Granulicella sibirica: one gene and its partner. The protein of the gene in region 1 binds, or shares a complex with, the protein of each later gene. Links are inferred from orthologs where the notes say so. Each region holds a gene or a part of one and is shown in the gene's direction. Other genes may lie near its edges.

Region 1 (5,665 bases):
CACCTACGGCGATATCGCCCCGGAGAGCGCGTCCGACGTCTACTCCCGTTTTCCCCTCCAAGACAGTGAAGGCGTCGTCTTCACCGAACTAGTTGTCATATCCCCTGCGGATCGAATCCTCACCCTCGACGAACTAGACTTCCTCGAAAGCCTCGCCATGCAGGCCTCGGTCGCCATCGCGAATGCGCGCTTCCACGAGCGCACCGTACAGTGGCAGCGCATCCAGAGCGACCTCGACTCCGCCCGTCTCGTGCAAAAGAGCCTGCAACCCCAGGTCATGCCGAACATTCCCGGCTACCGCCTTTCAACACGTTCTGTCGCCTGCTATGCAGTTGGTGGCGACTACCTCGACATTGTCGAGATGCCCTCGGGCGAGACAATCATCGTTGTTGCCGACGTTGCCGGTAAGGGCCTTGCCTCGGCTCTCGTAGGCACAAGCTTCCGCTCAGCCTTCCGCGCCATGGCAAACTCGGGTATTCCCCTCGTAGAGATCGCCACTCGCATGAATCTTCTGCATTTCAACGAGGGAGCCGAATCTCGTCGACGTTATGTCACGGCGATGTTCGTCCAGCTCGATCCAGGAACCGACACTATGCAGGTTGTGAACGCCGGCCACAATCCGCCATTCCTCATCTCTGGCAATGGATCCGAAGACGATCCCGCAAGGATTCAACGCATTCGCGCATCGGGCACGCCGGTGGGGATGCTCCCCTTTTCGACATACCAACTTGAGAAATATTCGTTGCCGCCCGGAGCCCGGCTGTTACTCTACACGGACGGATTGACCGAGGTGTTCCGTGGTGAGGAAGAGTTCGGCGAAGAGCGTCTCCTCAAAGCCTTTCAACACTGTGAGGCGATCACGCCGGAAGACGTTCTAGACACAGTTTGGAACACGCTCAAAGAGTTCTCCGACGAACCGGAACAGTCCGACGATATGACCGCTGTTGTTCTGCTTCGCGAGGGATGAGGGAGATCTGAGTTGGTAGAAAAGACCGCAAGCACCATCGAACTTCGTCTGCCTTCCCGGTTGGGCTACGAGAAGGTTGCGATGAACACTGCCGCCAGCGTCGCCAAGCTGATGGGTTTTGCGGATGAGCGTGTCGAAGACCTCAAGACCGCCGTCGCCGAAGCCTGCATCAATGCGATGGAACATGGCAATAAACTCGATGAAAATCTCAGCGTGGGTGTGGTTCTTTCTATGGATAAGGACTCCCTCGAAGTGAAGGTGACCGACACGGGTGACGGCCCGCAGGGAACGACCGCCGCTCCCGATATCGACAAGAAGATGCACGGCGAAGAGGATGCGCGCGGCATGGGAATGTTTCTCATCCAGGCGCTCGTCGACGAGGCCGAATGGGTAAGCGCGCCGTCCACAGGCAGTTACGCCCGCATGGTCATTCACCTTAACCGCGCCAACGCATAACCCCCAGATCCCGGAGACCTCTCGATGCAGGAACAAGGCACGCGCGTCAAAGTAGAAGAAGTGAGTTGCGGCAGTGGAGACCCGATCACGGTCCTTCGTTTCTCAGGCGACATCACCAGCGCCTCTCAGACCGCAGTTCTCGGCAACTATCAGGGTCTAGGGACCACGACCAGGAAGATCCTTCTCGACTTTTCGAAGGTCGAGTACCTCAACTCGAGCGGCATCGCTCTCGTCATCCAGATGATGATTGCCGCCAGTAAGCAAGGCCAGGTGATTCAGACCTTCGGCCTCACTCCCCACTTTCAGAAGGTCTTCACGATGGTCGGCATCACAAAGTACACGAAGCTTCATCCTGACGAGAAATCGGCATGCGCGGCGTTCGGCTAATCTGCTAGAAGACTAAACCAATCCCCAACACCCCAGCGCAGAGCATCACGGGAAGTGGATAATCATCCCCCCGTATGTTTCTGCGTCTTAAGCATTCTCCCCTTTAGTGTCTGACCCGTGAAGTATCTCGAAAAAACCTTAACCTCACGCAATCCAGACGTCGCCATCGAACGTAAACCACAAACCTCTGCGCTTTGCTTTGCTGTATGAGGCCTCTCGTACCAAGATGAAGGTTCAATCAGCAAAGCCGATATACACACTCTAGAGTCAACAAAAGGAAAGTGAGTCGGATGCAAAAGGATGGAATGCACCATGAGCCCCGGAGGAGAGTTTGAAGATTCTCCTCGCGGACGATGATGCGGTGTCCCGTAGATTTCTGCAGAGAACGCTTGAGCGGAACGGGTTCGAGGTTGTTTGTTTTGAGGACGGGATTCAGGCCGAAGCATGCCTTCTGGCACCCGGTAGTCCACGCATAGCAGTCCTCGACTGGGTAATGCCCGGTAAAGACGGCCCCGACATATGCCGTCAGGTCCGTGCGCACACAGGTGCCCCTTACGTCTACCTCATTCTTCTCACCTCCAGGGGTGAAAGCCAGGATGTAGTCACCGGTCTGGAGGCAGGCGCGGACGACTACCTCACCAAACCTTGCAACCCCGATGAGATGGGAGCGCGGCTCCGCGCGGGGCAGCGTGTCCTGCAACTTCAAGACAAGCTTCTCCATGACGCACGTCACGACACGCTCACCGGGCTTCCGAACCGCGGCTTCTTTGTCGAACGCCTAGCCGAAAGCGTAGCCAGGGCAAACAGCGGCGCATACCAATTCGCCGTCTTGTTCGTCGATGTCGACCGCTTCAAAATGATCAACGACAGCCTCGGGCATCTCGCCGGTGACGAACTCATGAAGGGCGTGGCCGTTCGCCTCCTTGATGCCGTAAGGACTGAGACCGCGCTCTCGCGGGGTGATCATGCCCATGAATATGCGGACATGGTCGCGCGCATCGGAGGCGATGAGTTCGTTATCCTTCTCGATGGCATCGCAGATATCCGCGACGGCATCGGCGTCGCCCAGCGCATCAACTCGGTTCTTCGGGCCGGCTTTTTCATCGGTGGACAGGACATATTCATCACCACGAGTATCGGTATCTCGAAGAGCACTGGCAACCTCACTGATGCAACCGAGATCCTCCGCAGCGCCGATATCGCAATGTACCGGGCTAAGGTAGCCGGGAGGGCACGGTACGAAGTAGGCGATACCATCGGCAACGCGGCCGCGCTCGAACTTCTCAAGTTCGAGCAGGGCCTGCGCCGCGCCATCGACAATAATCAATTCGACGTATACTACCAGCCGATCATTTCCCTAGGCGACGGCCGGATCGTACGCCTTGAGGCACTTGTCCGGTGGCATCATCCACAACTCGGCCTTCTATCTCCTGCGTCTTTCATTCCGGTCGCCGAGGAGACCGGATTGATCCTCCCCATCGGGGAATGGGTCATGCACGAGGCCGCTCGTCAGGTGCAGGAGTGGAACGCGACTCTGACCGCCGACGACCCGCTCTCGCTGTGCGTGAACATCTCCGCGAGGCAATTCGAGAAACATCGCCTGGTTCCTGGTGTTCGTCGCATTCTCGAACAGACCGGGCTTGATCCCGCGTGTCTTGAACTTGAACTGACTGAGAGCCTCACGATGCAGGACGCGGTGCTGGCATCCGAGATCCTGCGCGATCTTACCCAGCTCGGGGCGTCCATCAGCCTTGATGATTTCGGCACCGGCTACTCCTCACTGAGCTACCTCCATCGCTTTCCCATCAGCACCCTGAAGATCGACCGCTCGTTCATCGGCGCGATCGAACATCGCAAGGAAAGCCGCGACATTGTCCAGACGATCATCACACTCGGACACAATCTTGGTATGACGGTCGTCGCAGAAGGCGTTGAGACGGAAGCCCAGATGCATCTCTTGAGAAGCCTTCAATGCGATCTAGCCCAAGGCTATCTATTCTCCAGGCCGGTCGAGGCGCACCGGGTCGCTGCAATGCTCAAGGAAAGGCGTCAGGGTGGAACGCTCGCGCGGAGTGCGGAGGCGACTAAGAATCAACCAGTAAGCTGAGAAAGAAAGAGCCCGGGCTATTGCCCAGGCTCGGTGTGCTGCGGATGTAAGTCAGAGGCCTATGCTTGTGGTTCCTCTGCGGCAATCTTTGTCTGTGCTACGGTCCAGTCGGACGCACCAACCTTGAAGCGGGCGAACCGGCGGACGCTGATGTTCTCACCGAGCTTGGCGACTTTCGACGCAATTAGCTGCGAGATCGTTTGAGTAGCTTCCTTGATGAACGGCTGGTCCAGGAGGCAGGTCTCCTCGTAGAACTTGCTCATCTTGCCCTCGAGAATCTTGTCGATCACGTTGGCGGGCTTGCCCTTCATTGCAGGCTGCGCGAGGAAGACATCCTTCTCGCGATCGAGATCGGCCTGCGGAACCTCTTCCCGGCCCACGAAGCGCGGATCAGTCGCGGCAATGTGCATGGCGATGTCGCGCAGAAGCTCCTGAAAGTCATCCGTACGGGCAACGAAATCCGACTCGCAATTCAGCTCGAGCAGAACACCGATCTTGCCGCCAGCGTGGATATAGGTGCCGATGGCGCCCTCGTTGGTCGAGCGGGTGGCCTTCTTGGCGGCCGAAGCCATACCGCGCTTGCGGAGGACGACGAATGCGTCCTCCATGTCGCCCTTGGCTTCCTGTAGCGCCTTGAGGCAGTCGCCCATCGGGGCGCCTGACTTTTCGCGGAGTTCCTTGACAAGCTTGGCGTCGATCTTCACAGCGGTTTCGGTGGACATTGGGATCCTTTGTGTCTAGCTCTGGTTTCAGCCTACGCGGCCGATGTTTCAATTCTGTGCGCCCGGTATGTTCCAGACGCAGAAAGAGCGTGGCGCGGTTTTCGCCGGCAGCCACGCTCTCCTGTGCGGTTCGTGGCTGGTTAAGCGGTGGCTTCCGCGTGAACTGGCTCGGCATCGAGCTCTGGCTCAGTCTCAGCTGCGGGAGCCTTGCGGATGTTTCCACCAAGTGCGGCTTCAAGGTCGACGGTCTCCTCCTCGGCCGCATCTTCTGCGACCGGGCTCGACTCGGCAACCGGTTCAGCGGAGAGATCGGTCTCACCATCTTCACCGATGAAGTGCGCTTCGGTAGCGATCGGGGTGACGTCGGCTGACTCAGTCGCAAACGCACGCTCCGAAACCATCTGGACGCCTTCCGCAGCCGAATCAGCGATCTTCGTGGTGAAGAGGCGGATGGCGCGGAGAGCATCGTCGTTACCAGGGATGACGTAGTCGACCACGGTCGGATCGCAATTCGTATCGACGACAGCAACAACCGGAATGCCAAGTTTGCGGGCTTCCGAAACAGCAATCGCTTCGTTGTTCGAGTCGACGATGAAGATCGCATCCGGGAGGCGCTTCATGGTCTTGATACCCGAGAGGTTCGTCGAAAGGCTCTTGCGCTCGCGCTCGAGCTTGATGACTTCCTTCTTGGTCAGAAGCTCATAGCGTCCATCGGTCGACATGTCGTCGAGTTCGGCGAGGCGCTTGACCGACTTCTGCACGGTAACCCAGTTGGTCAGAAGACCACCGAGCCAGCGGCTGTTGATGTAGGGCATGCCGGCGCGGGTCGCTTCTTCAGCGATCGCATCCTGGGCCTGGCGCTTGGTGCCGACGAAGAGGATCAGCTTGCCGGTCGAGGTAAGATCGGTGACGAACTTCGACGCTTCCTTGAACATCTTCAGGGTCTTCTGAAGATCGATGATGTAAATGCCATTGCGCTCGCCGAAGATGTATTCCTTCATCTTGGGGTTCCAACGCTTGGTCTGG
Region 2 (4,186 bases), on another replicon or contig:
ATCGATCGCTGACGTATCCATGCAAGCGGCAAAAGCGTCGCCGATCTTCTGCTGAATGGGCGTGCGGTTCGTTGCCTTCGCTGCGTCCTCTAGGATTCCCCAAAGGAACTGCGCATTCTCGTCAGTGAGCTTGGCGTAGACGCTCCAGTTCGCCTGGTCTGCCGGGATGGGATTGTTCTTCATCCATCCGCCGCAGGAGTATTTGTAGAAGTCGGTGCACGGATCAACGGTGCGATCCATGTCGTTGATGTCGAGTACCGGCGAGAACGGCATCTGCTGCAGCGGCCTCGGAGCAGGAGCGGTCTGCGCTCTTGCGAAAGGCACTCCGGAAAAAAGAAAAACCGCCGCGACTGCTGCCAAACCCTTCATCTGCAAAGACCTCGTGTTGGCATCGTAAATCACTCGCTCCGGCCCCGCCGGAATGAGGCGCGTGATCTGCCCGCTTCGCTTCTCGAAGGTATCCGCCTTGACATCTTCCCGCGTGGCAAGCACACTGCCAACATCGGGCATCGGCGGCGTATGCCGGTGCGGAGTATCGAATCCGTACGCAGGACTGCTTCCCCAAAAGGACCGAGTTGGCCGACCATACAACAAGCCGCGTCAGTTACACGCTGGATTCGTCACTCGCCAGCGTCAACAAAGTAGAGCAGACGGCCGAGGAATTTGCCGAACGCGCAGGCTTCGACGAAGATACCGTGCCGAATATTGCGATGGCCGTTCGTGAGGCCGCTGTCAACGCCGTGCTGCATGGAAACGCGTACGATCCAGAGAAGCACATTACCGCTTCGTTCGAATCGACCCCGGATTCGCTTATTATCCGCATCAGCGATCAGGGCTCGGGGCTGAATCCAGACACGCTTCCTGACCCTCTGGCCCCCGAAAACATCCTCCGTGGCTCCGGCCGTGGCATCTTTCTCATTCGCGCTTTCATGGATGAGGTAAACTTTCGCCAGCTACACCCAGGTACTGAACTGACTTTGATCAAGCACCGCACCCCCGCGCAGTCGGGAACCTAAGGAGACAAATCACCATGAGCATGAAAGTAAAGACCCGTCAGGTTGACGGCGTCACCATTCTCGATCTCAGCGGCCGGATCACACTCGGCGAAGGCAGTGTCACGCTACGCGACGCAGTTCGCGATGTGCTTGCCAAAGGATCGAACAAGATTCTGCTGAACCTGGGCGATATCAGCTATATCGATAGCTCAGGCATCGGTGAACTCGTCAGCGCGTTCACGACCGTGAAGAACGCCGGCGGCGAGCTGAAGCTTTTGAACCTGACCAAGAAGGTCCACGACCTTCTCCAGATCACGAAGCTCTACACCGTGTTTGACGTAAAGGACGACGAAGCCTCGGCGATCAGCGCCTTTACCAAGTAATCTATCCTGCAAAACAAAGGGCCGTCGCTTTGGCGATGGCCCTGTTCTTTTGCTTGCCATAGATAGCAAGGCCGCCACCCAAGGTGACGGCCTTTGTCGTTTGCCCGCCTATTTGCTGAAATCGACCTTCGGGGCGACGCTGTTGCTTGGGTCGCCCTTGAAGTATTCGTCGCGGTAGTGGAAGCCGGCCATGTTTGCCCAGATGCTGGTCGGAAACTGTTGCACGGAGACGTCATAGTCCCTGAGCACCTTGTTGTAACGGCCACGTTCGACAGCGATGCGGTTCTCCGTACCGGCCAACTCGTCTTCGAGACGCACGAACTGATCGTTGCCCTTAAGGTTTGGATAAGCTTCCTGCAAGCGGAGCAGCGGGCTGAGTGCCACGTCCAGGCGGGAGTTTGCCTGAATGCTGCTCGCCCGGTCCGTCGCGCCGATGACGCCTGCGCGGGCATTCGCGATATTCGTCAGGACAGTCGTCTCTTCGTTGACATAGCCTTTGACTGAGGCGACGAGGTTTGGAATGAGGTCGAGCCGCCTCTGCTGCGCAACGTTCACCTGCGAATAGGCTTGGTTCACCGCCTCGTTCTGCGAGACCAGGGAGTTCTTTGCACTGACATAGCTGCCGCCGACGAAGAGCAGGACGATGACAATCAGTCCAACAACTCCAAGTCCGATCCAGAGAGATTTCATGAGTTCCTCGTGATTGCTGTGCTTGTAGCCGTTGATTCTACTTGCTGGATACGCAGATGAGATGACTTTCGTTTAGATTCCGGTTCATCCGATTACCAATCGCCACTTGCGCCGCCCCCGCCTGAGCTGCCTCCACCAAACCCGCCAAACCCACCTCCACCGCGATCGTCGTCACGGCCTCTTCCGCCTCCTCCACCGCCGCCTCCACCAAGAATATTACCGAGCAGGAAGAAGATCAGTCCGACGTTTCCGGTCTTGATGAGTAGGAAGAGAATGAAAAGGAGCACCCCGCCTACGATCAGCACTTGGAAGAAACTGAGATGGACGGTCTGCTGCTGCACCCCCTCGCGGTGGTAGCGATGGATCGGCTGCGCGGTGGTCAGCGTGACGCCCGCGTCCGCCGCGATGACCTGTGCGATCTGCTGCACGCCGAGCGGTATCGCGGTGTTGTAGTCGTTCTGGCTTGCTGCCGGGACCATGGTGCGTCCGATGGTTCCGACCTTGGCGTCGTTGAGGATTCCCTCGAGGCCGTAGCCCACCTCGATCCGTCCGGCGCGGGGGGTCATGACGAAGAGCATGAGGAGGCCGCGATCCGTGCCCTTGGCTCCGACCTTCCACTTCTCTTCGAGCGCTGTGGCGAACTCGTCGATCGACTGGTCGCCGTCGATGGTCTTGATCGTGACGACAGCGATTTGCGCGTGCGCCTGCTTGTCCACGTCGGTGCAAAGGGCTTCGAGGTTCTGCTTCGTGGTTGGATTGAGGACACCGGCAAAGTCGTTCACGTAGCCGGTGGGCGCTGGCAATCCGGCTACCGTCTCCGCGCCGCAGACGGTGAAGCCCACAAAGAAAAGTGCAAGGGTAAGCGCAAGTTTTCTGGGCCAGATCATCCTGACGATTCTACGCTTGGCGGTCCTGGGGAGTTCCCTCCGTATCGTAGTCTTGAAAGGGGAGACAAGACCGTATGCCTGACGCGCTGCCAGCCGGGTTCAACGAATTTCTTGGAAACACCGGTGCCGTCGAGCAGCTCCGAACGGCGATTGCCGCCGGGCGGCTCCCCCATTCGATCATCCTCGCGGGACCGAACGGTGCGGGCAAGTACACGCTGGCCCTGATGCTCGCCATGGCGGTGGAGTGCGAACGCCAGCCGCGGGATCTGTGGTCGAACGGGCAGGCGCTGGCCGGGTTCTGTGGCGTCTGCTCCAACTGCACGCGGATCGCCAGTGCCTACGATCTTGCCGGCCTGGTTGATGCGGCGGTTGCGTCACGCGAAGACCTGCGCGAGACGGATAAGAAGGAGACGCGGGTGCTCATTCAGCAGCATCCGGACGTACTCATCATTCCGCCGGACCCGCCGCAGCTTCTGATCAAGCTCGGGCAGGTGCGCACTGTGATCCAGAGGGCGCAGCGGCATCCGTCCGAGGCTCCACGACGCATCTTTATCTTTACCGCCGCGAGCTTCATGAAGGAGGCGGCAAATTCGCTGCTTAAGGTGCTTGAGGAACCGCCGCCTACCGTACACATCATCATTCTGGCTGAAAATGTCGGCGAGCTCCTGCCGACGATCCGGTCGCGGTGTGCGACGGTCAGGCTGGGGGCGCTCCCGGTAGAAGAGCTGGAGATGCTGCTTGCCGACCGTCGGCCCGACGTACTACCACAGCACCGGGCGCTGATTGCGCGGCTGGCGCAGGGGGCGGCGGGGAGAGCGTTGGGGTTCGACCTGGCGGCTTACACCGCGGCACGGGCGGATGCGATGCTCATGCTCCGCAATGCGGCGGAGTCGGCTTCGAGCCATGGGGATCCGGAGCACACGGGGCTATTCAAGATGACGGAGACGTATCGGGCCGGGGCCGAAGGTCAGCAGAAGACCACGGCGCTGCTTCGTGGGATCACCCTTCTCCTTGAGGATCTGCTTCTCCTGATGGCAGGGACACCGGAGTTGATCCGGAATATCGATCTCAGGCCGGAGCTTGAGCGGCTTGCCGGGATGGTCAACTTTGCGTGGATCGAACAGGCGAGCCGTGGCCTGGATCAGGTCTACAGCGGAATGAGGCGCAACCTCCTGCGCAATCTTTCGCTCGACGCGTTCGCGACGGGGCTGGCGCAGCCGATGCGCGGGTG

The links. Proteins that work in one complex are often made in the same cells at the same time.
Region 2: the proteins of GRAN_RS18950 (region 1) and GRAN_RS00680 are in contact, whole or in part, in a solved structure (PDB 6M36), measured with the Bacillus subtilis proteins. The link is inferred for Granulicella sibirica from one-to-one orthologs.

Annotation. Positions count from the first base shown.
Region 1 is NZ_RDSM01000003.1:572,980-578,644, reverse strand. What follows is about bases 1-2,701. They hold GRAN_RS18950 (ATP-binding protein), read left to right. Parts: upstream 1-979; coding sequence 980-1,423; downstream 1,424-2,701. Other genes in these bases: GRAN_RS18940 (putative bifunctional diguanylate cyclase/phosphodiesterase), read left to right, coding at 2,142-2,701; GRAN_RS18945 (STAS domain-containing protein), read left to right, coding at 1,448-1,810; GRAN_RS18955 (PP2C family protein-serine/threonine phosphatase), read left to right, coding at 1-967. In the rest of the region: more of GRAN_RS18940, read left to right, coding at 2,702-3,917; GRAN_RS18935 (translation elongation factor Ts), read right to left, coding at 3,977-4,639; rpsB (30S ribosomal protein S2), read right to left, coding at 4,780-5,665. UniProt on the Bacillus subtilis protein: Negative regulator of sigma-B activity. Phosphorylates and inactivates its specific antagonist protein, RsbV. Upon phosphorylation of RsbV, RsbW is released and binds to sigma-B, thereby blocking its ability to form an RNA polymerase holoenzyme (E-sigma-B).
Region 2 is NZ_RDSM01000001.1:173,131-177,316, forward strand. Bases 1-2,704 are described here. They hold GRAN_RS00680 (STAS domain-containing protein), read left to right. Parts: upstream 1-1,030; coding sequence 1,031-1,378; downstream 1,379-2,704. Other genes in these bases: GRAN_RS00670 (M13 family metallopeptidase), read right to left, coding at 1-510; GRAN_RS00675 (ATP-binding protein), read left to right, coding at 576-1,016; GRAN_RS00685 (LemA family protein), read right to left, coding at 1,487-2,068; GRAN_RS00690 (TPM domain-containing protein), read right to left, coding at 2,161-2,704. In the rest of the region: more of GRAN_RS00690, read right to left, coding at 2,705-2,955; GRAN_RS00695 (DNA polymerase III subunit delta'), read left to right, coding at 3,030-4,186. UniProt on the Bacillus subtilis protein: Positive regulator of sigma-B activity. Non-phosphorylated RsbV binds to RsbW, preventing its association with sigma-B. When phosphorylated, releases RsbW, which is then free to complex with and inactivate sigma-B.